DNA from 2 places in the Methylocystis sp. MJC1 genome. Region 2 is predicted to be linked to the other one. Evidence: predicted binding sites of a transcription regulator. Region 2 holds the regulator's gene; the other holds the start of a gene.
What was found. Region 2 encodes PhoB, which activates phosphate uptake and scavenging genes when phosphate is short. Its sites were predicted from a motif close to TGTCATNNANCTGTCAT; they were not measured.
Positions count from the first base shown of each region.

Region 1 (7,332 bases), 2.0 Mb from region 2:
TTGGTGAGGGGGCCGTCGGAGGCCGGGATGTCGGGATCGAGCATATCAGGAGTATAGCCATGTCCGCGGCGCGGCGCTCGAAAAGGAGCTTGCCGACATCGGGTAGCAGATAGCGCGCGCACTCTGATCGCCGAACTACCGGAGCTCGAACGCTCGACCGTCGCGAAATCGCCGCGCTTGCGGGCCTTGCGCCCTGGACGCGGCAGACAAGACACTCGTTTCAGGTGTGCAGTGAGACGAGCCTGAAGGCTCGTGGTCCATGCCGATAAAAAAGGCCCCGCCGCGGGAGCGAGGCCTCAAGTAGGCGATTACGCGCCGAAAAACGATAAGTTATTTTTCGAGCAATACGCGCTCAAATGCTCACGCTCTAAAAACACCCTTCGACTGTCTCAGTCGAAGACCGAGCCAAGTCCCACGCCGACGACGCCGACCATGACGGCGATCGGGAGGATGGCGTAATTTCCGAGCAAGATGGCGCCGATCGCGCCGCCAATCACGGCGCCGAGCAGGCCGCCAGCGATCTTGCCGGTATAGCTTTCTTTCTTTTCCGCCGTATCCGCGCCGGCGTTCCGCACCGTCTCATTCGACATGACATCCCCCGGACTGTTGGAATGGCGCGGTTTCTCGGACGACCGGAAAGCGCGCTCAGCCGCGCCGCATCGCCAGATTGCTAGCGCCGTCATGTGAGAGTGCGATGAGGATTTTGTGGAGCTGCGATGATCGTTCGATGAAAAGAACGTCACGCGCTGGTCGCCAAAGCTTCGCACGGCCGCGTAAGCTGCGCGCGGGTAAAGCCGCTTTTGGCAAGCTTGACAAAAACGGCCGGCGCTGAGCGCCGGCCGAAAATATTGAGCTTTTTATTGCTGCGGAGCAGGCTCTTCGGCCGGCGCGTCGGGAGCCTTTGGCTTGGCCTTCGGCTTGGGCTTGGGCTTCGCCTTGGGTTTCGGTTTCGCGTCGGCTTTAGGAGCGGCGGCTTCCGCCGCGGCAGGCGTCGCAGCGGCGGCAGGCTCGCTCGGGAGCGGCGCGGCGACGGGCTCGGGAGCCGGAGTCTCGGCCGCGGCGGGAGCGGGCTGCGGCTCCAACTGCGCGGGCGCCTCGGCGGCTGCGGGCGTCTCGGCGGGGACGGGGTCGGCCGCCGGGGCGGCGGAAACGTCCGGCTCCTTCGGCGCTTGCTCAGCCCCTGAGGCGGGCTCCGCAGGCGCTTCAGCCGGCGCTTCTCCGCTCTTCGGCGCCGTCAATTTTTCGATCGCCGCCCTGAGAGAGGCGACGCCCTCGCTCGGCGCCGCATAGACGCCGAGGCCGAAGCCGATCGCGCCTGCGACGAGAGCCGTCACAATGGTCGATAAAACACGCGCCATTCGATGCGTTCCTCCCCAAAATATCGGTGTGCTCTGCTACGGCGTGTTAAGCAGCATCCAGATACGTGTATTGGCGGATCGTAGCAATTCTGAGACTTTCTCAACAAGTCCGAAAACCATCTTGGGCCCTGCCGTCTCGCCCCGGAAAATTCTTTTCGCCTTGGATTTTCTTGCTTTTTGCGAGACGCAGCAGGTCACGCGCCCAATGGCGCTGGCCAAGACCCCCGCGCCAGCGCGGCGATTCCATCCGCTAAAAAGCGCTCTCAGGCGCGAATCAAAGCTCGACCTCATCCCTTTGACGTGGGGACGGCCCTGCGCGACAGTTACCTGTTCATAGCCATGAGCGGGCTAGGGAGGGAACGAGGAAATGAGGAAAGGATGCGCCGGCCTGTTGATGGCCGCGGGAGCGATGATCTGTTTCGGGCTGGGCGCCGCGCAGGCGCAGACCGCCATGCAACTCGCAGCGATGGAGAGCAAATTTGCCGCCGCCGACAAGGATGGCGACGGCAAGCTGACGGCGGAGGAGGCCAAGGCCGGCATGCCGCGCGTCTCCGCGAACTTCACCAAGATCGACAAGGGTCACAAAGGCTTTGTGACCCTGGAGGATATCAAGGATGCGATGGCCGTCATGATGGGCAAGTAGGGGCGGCCGATCGGCGCGCGGCTACAGCTATGCGCCGAATGATAACCGCCGGTCCTGTCTCACAGGCGTCATAACTTTACCCGAGGATGCCAGCGAAAAATTATGTCGGGCTCCGTTGCGCGCAGCATCGGGGCCCGTTTGCTGCAACCTCCCAGGGCACTGTCATGACGTCTCGTGTTGGAGTCCTTCCGGCAAAGGCCGCGGGGCTCGGAATCGGCGCACTTCTGGTTGGCGCGTTTGGCTTTGTGGCGACAGCGGCGGCCGTCGAGCTTCGCGGCGCCGGCGCGACCTTCCCAGCGCCGCTCTACAAGGCCTGGATCGAGCGCTTTCATAAAGAGCATGCCGGCGTCACGCTGCGTTACGAGCCAGTGGGCTCGGGCGAGGGCATTGCGCGCTTTACCGCCGGCGTCGTTGATTTCGCGGGAAGCGACGTCGCCGTTCCGACAACCAGCGAAGACCGCTCAGGCGGCGTCGGCGCACAGTTTCCTGTTACCGCCGGCATGGTGGCGCTCGCCTATAATCTGCCAGGCGTGGCGGGCCAGCTGAAACTGCCGCGAGACGTCTACGCGGATATTTTCCAGGGTAAAATCCGCCGTTGGGACGATCCCAGAATCGTGGCCGCCAATCCTCAGCTTCGTCTGCCGGCGCGCGACATCGCCGTGATCGCGCGTGAAGAGTCCAGCGGGACCACTTTCGCATTCACCAGCCATATCGCCACGATCAGCCCCTCCTGGGCCGAGAGCGGCATTGGCGTCGGCAAGAAGGCGTCCTGGCCGGCGTTCGTCGCCGCCGCCAAGGGGAATGAAGGCGTCGCTGCGCTCGTGAAGCGCCGGGAAGGCGCCATCGGCTACGTCGAATATGGCTATGCGAAGCGTGTCGGCCTTCCGGTGGCCGCGCTGGAGAATAAAGAGGGCAAGTTCGTCGCGCCGTCGCCAGAGGCCGGCGCCGCGGCGATCAACCAATCTTCCTATCTGGGGCTGGGAAATCTGAAGGCCTCGATTCTCGATCCCTCGAGCCCCGGCGCCTATCCGATCGTTTCCTACAGCTGGCTGATTTTGCATTGGGACTATCCGGCGGAGCAGCTGAGGACGGTCTCCGCTTTCGTTGATTTCATACTGGTCGACGGCCAGAAGATGGCCCTCGAGCTGGGCTATGTGCCCTTGCCGGCGCCTGTGGCCTACCGTGGCAAGGCCGTGCTTGCGCGCATCTTCCCAAGCGAAAGCGGGGAGGGCGCCGTCGCTTCTGCTGGCGCGCCCGCGGCGCCCAGCGCCTCGCCGGAGGGGGCGCTCGAAGAAAGCGCGCCGCCGGCGGCTTCGCCGCGCCTGCGCAGGGCCGTGCGTCCCTAGTGCGCATTCCGCAAAAGTTGCAGACTTTTGCGACAAGAATGCGCTCCGATAGATTGATTTTGCGCGAACGCTTATCGCTCGCACGATTCCACGCGAGCGGAAGCGCGCTAAGAGATAATCCCTTCGCCTCGCTTCATCGGCAGGCGCAAATAGGATCTGAGTAGCAGTTGCAGCTGCATGCGCCTTGGCGCTCGCCGCAAGACTGAGTATACAAATGACCGTTGCATTCGATCGAGCAGGACTGCTGCGCCACTTCCAGGCGCTGGCTATGGTTCGGCGTTGCGCGGTCTCCGCTCTGCAAAAAACCTGAAGATTTTTCGGCAGCGGAGCTGCTGGCCGTCAAAGAGACGATAAGCAAACCACTTACGATCAGCGATTTGAATGTCAGCATCTCGCCCTCCCTGAAGCTGTGCGTCATGCCAGGCGGCGATCTCGTATATAGGGCGCGCTATTGTTTGCCGATAACGCGCCTGCTCGCCGCTGCCTCGAAGCAACTCAGCTGATGCCCGATGAGGGGTTTCGACACTCTTTCGAACCGCCGCCTTCACCGACAAAAAGGATTATGCGATGCGCTCAACTCTAGCGCCCTTTTTTGTCTCGGTAATCTCGAACCGCATTTTATTTCGAGAGCCATACATCTTGGCGGCGTTGCGGACGCGCTCAAATGAAACCCCGAGATAAACATACGCGTCGCCACGGCGATACTCGTTGAAGCCGTAGAGATAAGACGACCGCTTGCTTGTCACTCTAGCCACTCGTTTCTCCTGTTAATGCGCGAGCCCGAACCGGAAGACGCTGTAGCATCTTATCGGGTTCGGGCGGTTCCAGGCCAACTATGGCCAATGCTGAAGATAAGAAATCGGATTGCTTAATAAAAGATGCTCAAGGGCTGGTCACCGATTCTCTATCGGTCCAATCCATCACTGCGTTTTGTTCCGGCTTCTTTTTTGATCCCTGCTTTTGGGTTCTTTTTGGCTTTGAGGCTTGGCGTCATTGCGCGACTTGCCCCCCGACGAGCCCCCGCTCAATCGCTCGACACGGATGTTGTCGCCGCCAGGACGGCGCATGTTCGCGGCGAATTGCGCTGCGACCCGCGACGAGATTTCGACTTTCGTTTCATGGTCGAAAATACGAATGACGCCGATATCCTGCCTTGCAACGTCGCCTTTTCGGCAGAGCATCGGCAAGAGCCATTTGGGATCGGCGTTCTTCTTGCGGCCGATATCGAGGCGGAACCACACGCCGGGTTCGGACAGGCCGACTGCAGGCGGGCGTTTCCGAGCGTCGTCGCACATCTGAGCGGCAGAGAGCCGCGGCTTGCGCGTGTCGCGGCGGGCGGGTTCCTCCCCGGGATCCACGACCTCCTCGATCGACGGAAGACGGGAGCGGTAGAGTCGGACCAGCGCCGCGCCGATCTGCTCCGGCGTTCGTTCGGCGAGAAGCAAGCCCGCCACGCGAAAGTCCTCTTCCGCGGGCGGTTCCGTCAGAAGCGGATCCTTCAGCATGCGGCTTTGGTCCAAGTCGCGGATTTCCTGGGCTGTTGGCGGCCCGCTCCAATGCGCGCCCACGCCCGCGTCCGCCAGCAGCCGCTCGGCGCGTCTGCGCCGCGAGGCGGGGATGAGCAGCGCGCTGACGCCCTTGCGGCCGGCGCGGCCGGTGCGCCCGCTACGGTGTTGCAGGGCTTCGACGTCATGCGGAAGGTCTGCGTGGATAACCAGATCCAAATTCGGCAGGTCGATGCCGCGAGCGGCCACATCCGTCGCGATGCAGACGCGCGCCCGCCCGTCGCGTAGCGCCTGCATGGAGTGGTTTCGCTCATGCTGGCTCAATTCGCCCGACAAAAGCGTCGCCGAGAAGCCGCGTTCGAGCAAGGTCGCGTGCAAATGCCGCACGGACTCGCGCGTATTGCAAAAAACGATCGCCGTCGGCGCCTCGAAATAGCGCAGGAGATTGGCCGTCACGAATTCGGTCTCGTTCGGCGCCACACGAATCGCCCTGTATTCGATATCTGCGTGGCCCCGCGAACCTGCGGCGACGTCGATCCGCTTCGCGTCGCGCTGATAGCGTCTGGCGAGCGCCGCGATGCCTTTCGGCATGGTGGCCGAGAACATCAAGGTGCGTCGCTCACGCGGCGCCGCTTCCAGTATGAACTCGAGGTCCTCGCGGAATCCGAGGTCGAGCATTTCATCGGCTTCGTCGAGGACAACAGCCTTGAGCATCGCCGCCTTCAACCCGCCGCGCTCTATGTGATCGCGCAGGCGTCCCGGCGTGCCGACGACGATATGGGCGCCCTCAGACAGTTTGCGTCTTTCGAGGCGCGCATCCATGCCCCCGACGCAAGAGACGATGCGCGCCGACGCGTATTGATACAGCCAGCCGAGTTCGCGCTCGACCTGAAGCGCAAGCTCGCGGGTCGGCGCAACAATGAGCGCGACGGGCGCGCTTGCGTCGGCGATCTGCCCCGTGTCGCCGAGAATCGTCGGCGCGATCGCCAATCCGTAAGCGACTGTCTTGCCTGAGCCGGTCTGCGCCGAAACGAGCATATCGCCGACGTGGCCCTGCGCCAGGACCGCGGCCTGAACGGGCGTGGCCGCGGTGTAGTTGCGCTCTTCGAGCGCACGGGCAAGCGCGGGGCTCGCTTCAAAGAAAGTCATTGCGTGAGGTGCCTGGACAGTTAAGAGTCGACGCCGACAGGGCGCTTCTGTCGTGCGTGGATAGCGGCGAATCACCGTCAGCGTACGGTGACAAGAGCGTCAGGGGCGAGGAAAACCAGGAAACTGCGGCGCAGCCGCATGCTGGTTAAGGCCATTTAGGCTTAGCCCTTTTGGAGCACGCTTTGATCCTTCGCGCAACCGCGGTCTTCCCTGCGCTTTCGCTAAAACGCGGCAATATAGGCCCAGCCCGCCCAAAATGGGTTCAAGGCTGCATTGCCGCGCTCGCGCGTTAGCGACTGGCGCTTACTGGCGCATTACCGTACAGGAGAGGGGACAGGGGCGTTCGGTCGATCGAACGTGAAGTCCCCCACCCTGAGATCTTCCTGATATCCGCGTTCTCGCAGCTCTCGCTTCGACGCCGGAGCATCGGGACGCGTCATAGATGTCTCACCTAAGAGACGATCCCTCTGTTCAGATTGGAAAACTCGTGCAGGTTCTGGTTCGCGACAACAATGTCGATCAGGCGCTTCGTGTGCTCAAGAAGAAGATGCAGCGCGAAGGCGTCTTTCGGGAAATGAAACTGCGCCGCGCCTACGAAAAGCCCTCGGAGAAGCGCGCGCGCGAAAAGGCGGAAGCTATTCGCCGCGCCCGCAAGCTCGCGCGCAAGCAGGCGCAACGCGAGGGGCTCTTGCCCATGCCAAAGAGCAAGGCCCGCCCCACGAAGCCGCGTCCTGCGGCGCCTGCTGCAGCAGCTCAGTCCAATTGATGCTATGCCGGCCACGCGACGTGGCCGGCCGCTAATCGATAGCGTCCTCCCACCATAGGAGAGTCTAACCATGGCCCGTAAACCCGCTTCGAAGAGCGAATTCGTGCTCTTCGACGTCATCTACGAAGATGGCACCCAACGCTCCAATCGCCGCGTTCCGAAGGAGATTCTTGGCGGGCTCGACGGCGACGCGCCCGCGCGCGCAGCCCTCGAAGAGCAGGATCGCGAGATCTCCGAGCGCTCGGGACAACCGCTGGCCGCGATCAAGACGGTGCGGCGCTCGTCGTCCTGAACCGTTGGGTGAGAGACCGGCGCCTCACAAATGTGTAAAGGCGCTTCTCGCCTTAGGTTCGATCCGCACTGGTAAGCGGCTTCCCAGCTTGGATTTGATTCCAGATTGTCCAGCGGAACAGCTCGGCCCCGGATTCGTCAATAGCGCGAACCGCTTCGGGCCATTCCCAGATATTGGGGTTTGCGCGCCTGTCAGGAAGCTCCTTCTGCGCCCATGAAATGAACGCCTGTTCATGGGGGAATGGCGGTATGGACACACTCCCCACCAGGCGCC
Region 1 is NZ_CP107558.1:2,108,822-2,116,153, reverse strand. Features, by position in the region: gene xseA (exodeoxyribonuclease VII large subunit) at 1-44, opposite strand, end outside; partial or broken gene OGR47_RS21870 (IS110 family transposase) at 115-209, shown strand; gene OGR47_RS10325 (hypothetical protein) at 390-590, opposite strand; gene OGR47_RS10320 (hypothetical protein) at 858-1,358, opposite strand; gene OGR47_RS10315 (hypothetical protein) at 1,726-2,001, shown strand; gene pstS (phosphate ABC transporter substrate-binding protein PstS) at 2,166-3,347, shown strand; gene OGR47_RS10305 (hypothetical protein) at 3,481-3,738, opposite strand; gene OGR47_RS10300 (DEAD/DEAH box helicase) at 4,268-6,001, opposite strand; gene rpsU (30S ribosomal protein S21) at 6,489-6,767, shown strand; gene OGR47_RS10290 (hypothetical protein) at 6,838-7,059, shown strand.
Region 1: pstS (phosphate ABC transporter substrate-binding protein PstS) is a predicted target of PhoB. The motif match lies at 2,057-2,073, and genes of this name have one in related genera.

Region 2 (7,332 bases):
GCGCAATTCACTGGCGACGACCCTCGCCTGGGGCGCCGCGATCTTCGGCCTGACCTGGCTGTTGCTGATCCTCGTTGCGCTTCTCTATGAAGGCCTTCGCGGCCTTTCGCCCGCCGTCTTCACCCAAACGACGCCGCCGCCCGGCAGCCAAGGCGGCCTCGTGAACGCCATCGCCGGCTCGCTCGTGATGACCGTGATCGGCGTCGCCATCGGCGCGCCGCTCGGCATGCTGGCCGGCACCTATATGGCGGAATACGGCCGCTATTCGAAGCTGACCGCCGTCGTGCGCTTCATCAACGACATCCTGCTGAGCGCGCCGTCGATCGTCATCGGCCTTTTCGTCTACACGCTGCTCGTCGGGCCCATGGGGCATTTCTCCGGCATCTCCGGCGCCGTCGCCCTCGCCCTGCTCGTCGTCCCGGTCGTCCTGCGCACGACCGAAGACATGCTGCTGCTCGTGCCCGGCTCGATGCGCGAAGCCGCCGCCGCGCTCGGCGCGCCGCGCGCGCTCGTCATCGGCAAGGTGGCCTATCGCGCCGCCAAGGCCGGACTCGTCACGGGCATTCTGCTCGCTGTGGCGCGCGTCTCGGGCGAAACCGCGCCGCTGCTCTTCACGGCGCTCAACAACCAATTCTGGAGCACCGACCTCAACGCGCCGATGGCGAGCTTGCCGGTCGTCATCTTCCAGTTCGCCTTGTCGCCCTACAAAGATTGGCAGCAGCTCGCCTGGACGGGCGCCCTGTTGATCACCCTCGCCGTTCTCGCCCTGTCGATCACTGCCCGCGCGCTGAGCGCCGGCCGGAGAAAATCGAAATGAACGCCCTCGCTCAGGTGAACCAGTCCGCCACCAAGATCTCGGTGCGCAGCCTCGATTTCTATTACGGTTCGACGCGCGCGCTCAAATCCGTCTCGCTGCCGCTGCACAGCCATAAGGTGACGGCCTTCATTGGCCCGTCGGGCTGCGGCAAGTCCACCCTGCTGCGCGTGCTCAACCGCATGTACGACCTGTATCCGGGTCAGCGCGCCGAAGGCGAGGTGCTGCTCGACGGCGAGAACATCCTCGATCCGGCGATCGACCTCAACGCCCTGCGCGCCCGCGTCGGCATGATCTTCCAAAAGCCGACGCCCTTCCCCATGTCGATCTATGAGAACGTCGCTTTCGGCATCCGCCTCTACGAGAAATTGTCGCGCGCCGATATGGACATCCGCGTCGAAGAGGCTTTGCGCGGCGCGGCGCTCTGGGACGAGGTGAAGGACAAGCTGCAGGCGAGCGGGCTCGGCCTTTCCGGCGGCCAGCAGCAACGCCTATGCATCGCCCGCAGCGTCGCCGTGCAGCCCGAGGTCATGCTCTTCGACGAGCCCTGCTCCGCTCTCGACCCGATCTCGACGGCGAAGGTCGAAGAGCTGATCGAGGAGCTTTCCTCGCAATACACGATCGCGATCGTGACCCATAATATGCAGCAGGCGGTGCGCGTCTCCGACTACACCGCTTTCATGTATCTGGGCGAGCTCATCGAATTCGCCGACACCGACGACGTCTTCAACCGGCCGAGAGAAAAGCGCACGCAGGACTACATCACCGGCCGCTTCGGCTGAATCCCATTTAAGGAACGAGCGATGACTGACCATACCGTCAAGTCCTATGACCGCGATCTCGAGGCGCTGGGACGTCGCATCTCCGAGATGGGCGGCGTTGCGGAGAAAATGCTCGCCGAGGCGATGGACGCATTGTCCAACCTCGACCTCGAGCTCGCAAAGCAGGTCGTCGCAAGCGACGCGCGGCTCGACGCGCTCCAGCGCGAGATCGAGGAAAACGCCGTGATGACCATCGCCCGCCGGCAGCCGCTGGCGGTCGATCTACGCGAATGCATCGCCGCAATCCGCATCTCCGGCGACATCGAGCGGATCGGCGACCTCGCCAAGAATATCGCCAAGCGCACCCTGAAGATCGCCTCCGAGGCCCGTTTGCCCCGCGCCATCGTCGGCTTGAAGTCGATGCATGAAATCGCGGCGACGCAGCTTAAGGACGCGCTCGACGCCTATGCGCTGCGTGACGAAGAACGCGCCCGCACCGTCTGGATGAACGACGCCGATCTCGACGCGCTGGAAGACTCGGTGTTTCGCGATCTTCTCACCTTCATGATGGAAGATCCGCGCAACATCTCGTTCTGCACGCATCTTCTGTTCTGCTCGAAGAACCTCGAACGCATCGGCGACCACACGACCAATATCGCCGAGACCATCGTCTATCTCGTGACAGGCGAATCCATGCCGCTCGAGCGCCCCAAAGCACGGTCGGGCGTTTTGAGCGCAGAGAGCGAAGCATCGCATGAGTGAGACGACGACCGCGCCGACCATCACCCGGGACGGCAAGAGCGACCGCGCCCCCAGGATTCTCGTCGTCGAGGACGAGATCCCGCTGGCGACGCTGCTGGTTTATAATCTGGAGGCGGAAGGCTATCAGGTCGAGCACGTCGATAATGGCGACGAAGCGGAGCTGCGCATCGCGGAATCGCCGCCGGACCTGATGCTGCTCGACTGGATGCTGCCCGGCGTCTCGGGCCTCGAAATCTGCCGCCGCCTGCGCGCGCGCGACACCGCCCGCGACATGCCGATCATCATGCTGACCGCGCGCGGCGAGGAGGCCGAGCGCGTGCGCGGGCTTTCGGTCGGCGCCGACGACTATGTGGTCAAGCCCTTCTCGACCCCGGAGCTGATGGCGCGCGTGCGCGCTTTGCTGCGTCGCGCCCGGCCGGAGCGCGTCGCCTCAAAGCTGACGCTGGGCGATATCGACCTCGACCGCGAGACGCGTCGCGTGCGCCGCTCGGGCCGGGAAATCCACCTGGGCCCGACCGAGTTCCGGCTGCTCGAATATTTCATGGAGAAGCCCGGCCGCGTTTTCACGCGCGCCCAGCTCCTCGACAGCGTCTGGGGCATGTCGGCGGAGATCGACGAGCGCACGGTGGACGTGCATGTCGGACGGCTTCGCAAGGCGCTCATCCGCGGCCGGGAAAAAGACCCGATCCGCACTGTGCGCGGCTCCGGCTATTCTTTCGACGAGACCTTTGGTCGAGACTGACCTTCGGCCGCGTTACCCCCGCGGCCGATTTCATTTAAGCGTAGCGCGGCGCTCTGAGCTGCTCGCGGGCGCGACGGCGATCCTGCGCCGGCTGATAGGCGATACGGGCGTGATGCGCGCAGTAAGGGCCGCCGCCGATCGGCGACTTGCCGCCGCAGAAGCGGAAGTCCGGCGTCGTCGGATCGCCCATCGGCCAACGGCACATGGACTCGCGCAGCTCCATCAGCGTCACGCGCTCCGACATCGGGATGACGACCTCCTCATTCGGCGTCACGCGCGCAACCACGACCGTCTCGGGTGTAAACGCAAGCGCGACATTACCGAGCACGGCGTGTCCACCGACGCGAGGCGCAGATGCGGCGGGGGCGGAAACCGCCGCCTGCCGAGGGGCCGCCTTGGCGGCGCGCGGACGCGGCGCATTGGCCGTCTTCGCCCGTTCGGCGAGGCCAAGACGGTGGATCTTGCCGATCACCGCATTGCGCGTGATGCCGGGGCCAAGTTCGGCAGCCACCTGACTCGCGCTGAGACCGTCGCTCCAAAGCTTACGCAACAGGTCGACGCGTTCATCGGTCCAAGACATTTTGACCTCCAAGCGGCCGGTTCGAGCGCGCAACCGGACAGAATCCACCAACTCTCGCTGCGCTGGACCCAACCAGCGGCGACGTCGCGCGCACCGAAACTCGAGAAGCGCCAGGCGGAAACAACGCGACCGACCCGGCGAGAAAAACTTAACAAAACCTTTGAATCACGGGCAAGAGTCGCTGGCAAGCAGGACGGGGCGTTCTACACAGCCTTTCTGAGCGCATTTCCCCGACAGTGTTGCCGTGGCGACTCACCGCCTGCCAAACGTCAAATGAAAGGCGTCTCGGCGCGGCCGCCAAGTTGGCCACGACGTTAGGATTTGACCGAAACAGCGCGCCCGCATAAAATCGACTTCTCAAAATGCCGCCCCGAAAGGGCGGCGCTTTGTTTTTTGGCCCAACCGCCAAAGCGGCGGATCTGTTGGCTTGGAGCATGATTTTGACTTCTGCGCTCTATCCGACTTATGCGCGAGCCGACATCGCCTTTTCTCGGGGCGAAGGCGCATGGCTCTTTACAGAAAACGGCGACCGCTATCTCGATTTTGCTTCGGGCGTGGCGGTGCTGTCGCTCGGCCATGAGCATCCGCATCTTGTCGAGACCCTCAAGGCCGCCGCCGAAAAGCCGTGGCACGTCTCCAATCTCTTCCGCATTCCCCAGGCCGAAGCGCTTGCCGAGCGTCTCGTAGCGGCGACCTTCGCCGACACGGTGTTCTTCGTGAATTCTGGCGCCGAAGCCGTGGAATGCGCCATCAAAACCGCCCGCAAATATCATGCGGCGAATGGCCAGCCGGAGCGCTACCGCCTCATTACCTTCGAGGGCGCCTTTCACGGACGCACGCTCGCGACCATCGCCGCCGGCGGCAATCCGAAATATCTCGAAGGCTTCGGTCCGCCGCTCGACGGCTTCGACCAGGTCCCCTTCGATGATCTCGCCGCTGTCGAAGCCGCCATCACCGAGGAAACCGCGGGCGTGCTGCTCGAACCCGTGCAGGGCGAGGGCGGTCTGCGCGTCTTCCCGCATGAATTCCTGCGAAAGCTTCGCACTTTGTGCGATGAGCGCGGCCTGCTGCTCGTGCTGGACGAAGTTCAATGCGGCGTCGGCCGCACCGGAAAATTCCTGGCCTGCGAGCACTCCGGCGTCACGCCAGATATCGTCGCGCTGGCCAAGGGTCTCGGCGGCGGTTTCCCGCTCGGCGCTTGCCTCGCCACGCGAGAGGCGGCCAAAGGCATGACGCTAGGCACGCATGGCTCGACCTTCGGCGGCAATCCGCTCGCCACCGCAGTGGGCGGCGCCGTGCTGGACGTCGTTCTCGCCGAGGGCTTCCTCGCGCGCGTCGCCGCGTTGGGCGGCCATCTCCGCCAGCGTCTCGCGGAGCTGCACGACCGCCATCCACGCGTGATCGAAGCCATTCGCGGCGAAGGGCTGATGTTCGGCATCAAGACGCGCGTTCCCAATGGGGAATTCGCCGCCGCAGCGCGCACGGAAGAGCTCCTCCTTCCAATCGCCGGGGATAATGTCGTTCGCCTGCTCCCGCCGCTCATTATCGACGAGAGCCACATATCGGAGGCATTTCAGCGCCTCGATCGGGCCTGCGCGCATTTCGCCGCGAAAGCCGAGCAATTGGGGGCGGTATGATGACCGCGCACACCATGACGCGGCCGCGTCATTTTCTGGATATCTGCGATCTTCCCGGCCAAGAGCTGCGCCAGATCCTCGAGCTTGCCAAAACCCTCAAAGCCAAGCGCGTGAAGGGCATGCCTCCCGCAGAGCGCCCGCTCGCCGGCAAATATCTGGCGATGGTTTTCGACAAGCCGTCGACCCGCACGCGCGTCTCTTTCGATATCGCCATGCGCGATCTCGGCGGCGAGACGATCATGCTCACCGGCGGCGAGATGCAGCTCGGCCGCGGCGAAACCATCGCCGATACGGCGCGCGTTCTATCGCGCTTTGTCGACGCGGTGATGATCCGCATTTTGTCGCACGAGGATTTGACCGAGCTTGCCCGCCACGCCACCGTGCCGGTCATCAACGGGCTGACCAAGCTCTCGCATCCCTGCCAGATCATGGCCGATCTGCTGACCTTTGAGGAGCGCCTCGGCCGCATCGACGGAAGCACGGTCGCCTGGGTCGGCGACTCGAACAATGTGCTGGCGAGCTGGGTGCACGCCGCCGCGCGCTTCGGTTTCACGATCAATGTCGCGACCCCTCCCGAGCTCGCGCCGCCGCAAGCCCTCCTCGATTGGGCCAAGGCCAACGGCTGCGCCATGAACGTCATGGCCGACCCTCACGCCGCCGTCGCCGGCGCGCAGGCGGTCATTACCGATTGCTGGGTCTCCATGGGCGATGAGGATGAGGACTTCCGTCGCCGGGTTCTCGCGCCATATCAGGTCGACGCCAAACTCATGCGCGCCGCCGCCAAGGACGCGATCTTCATGCATTGTCTGCCGGCCCATCGCGGCGAGGAAGTGACCGATGAGGTCATGGACGGACCGCAATCGGTGGTTTTCGACGAGGCCGAGAACCGCCTCCACGCCCAGAAGGGCGTCCTCGCCTGGTGCCTCGCGCCGGGAATTTATTGATGCAGGAGGCGCCGAGCCGTGCGGTTTCGAAAGAGGCGCGCGATGATCGCGTGACGCCTTTCGCCGTCGAGGCGCTCGATCTGCGCGGGCGGCTCGTGCGGCTCGGGCCGACGGTCGACGCGATCCTCAACCACTATGAATATCCCCCGCAGGTCGCGCGCCTGCTTGGCGAAGCCGTCGCGCTTGCGGCCCTGCTCGGCTCGATCCTGGAGTCGCATGGCCGCTTCCAGCTCCAGACGCGCAGCGACGGCCCGGTGGATATGCTGGTCGTCGACTATGACGCGCCGGGCAAGCTGCGTGGCTTCGCCCGTTTCGATGCCGCACGCCTGAGCGAGATCGCCGACCCCGCGCCGGCGGCGCTGCTCGGGCGCGGCCATCTGGCTTTGACGATCGAGCGCGAGGAAGACGCCGCGCGCTATCAGGGCGTTGTGCCGTTAGAGGGCGAGAGCCTGGCCGAGGCGGCGCACACCTATTTCCGCCAGTCCGAGCAGATCCCGTCTTTCGTGCGCCTGGCCGTCGCGGAAGTGGTGACGCCCCAGGGCCGCAGTTGGCGGGCGGGCGGATTATTGCTGCAATATCTGCCGGTCGCCGGCGCGCGCGTGCAGGATCTGGCCCCGGGCGACGCTCCCGACGATGGCGAAATCGCCATCGAGGAGCAGGACGACGCCTGGACGGAGGGTCAGGCCCTCGCCGGGACGCTCGAAGACCACGAGCTTGTCGACCCGTCGCTCTCTGGCGAGCGGCTGCTCTATCGGCTGTTCCACGAGCGTGGCGTGAAGGTCTTCAACGAGCGCGCGCTGGAAGAGTTCTGCCGCTGCTCGTCGGAGCGCATCGAACGGCTGCTGAAGAGCTTCACGCCGCAGGAGCGCGCCGACATGGTCGGCGACGACGGGCGCATCGGCGTCACCTGCGAATTCTGCGCGACCTTCAGAAGCTTCGATCCCGCCGATTTCGATTAGTTTTTCGCCGCCGATTGCGCCTTGCAAGGGCAGACGCCCGAGTTGGTGCAGGACGAGAGCCGTAAATCACCAGCTTTTTTCTCGCCCCGCGCGGTTTCTTTCAGCTCGCAACAGCTGCAGGGACATTGCTCGA
Region 2 is NZ_CP107558.1:151,247-158,578, reverse strand. Features, by position in the region: gene pstA (phosphate ABC transporter permease PstA) at 1-817, shown strand, start outside; gene pstB (phosphate ABC transporter ATP-binding protein PstB) at 814-1,596, shown strand; gene phoU (phosphate signaling complex protein PhoU) at 1,618-2,337, shown strand; gene phoB (phosphate regulon transcriptional regulator PhoB) at 2,330-3,079, shown strand; gene OGR47_RS00750 (GcrA family cell cycle regulator) at 3,114-3,659, opposite strand; gene OGR47_RS00745 (aspartate aminotransferase family protein) at 4,100-5,296, shown strand; gene argF (ornithine carbamoyltransferase) at 5,296-6,240, shown strand; gene OGR47_RS00735 (Hsp33 family molecular chaperone) at 6,240-7,199, shown strand; gene OGR47_RS00730 (hypothetical protein) at 7,196-7,332, opposite strand, start outside.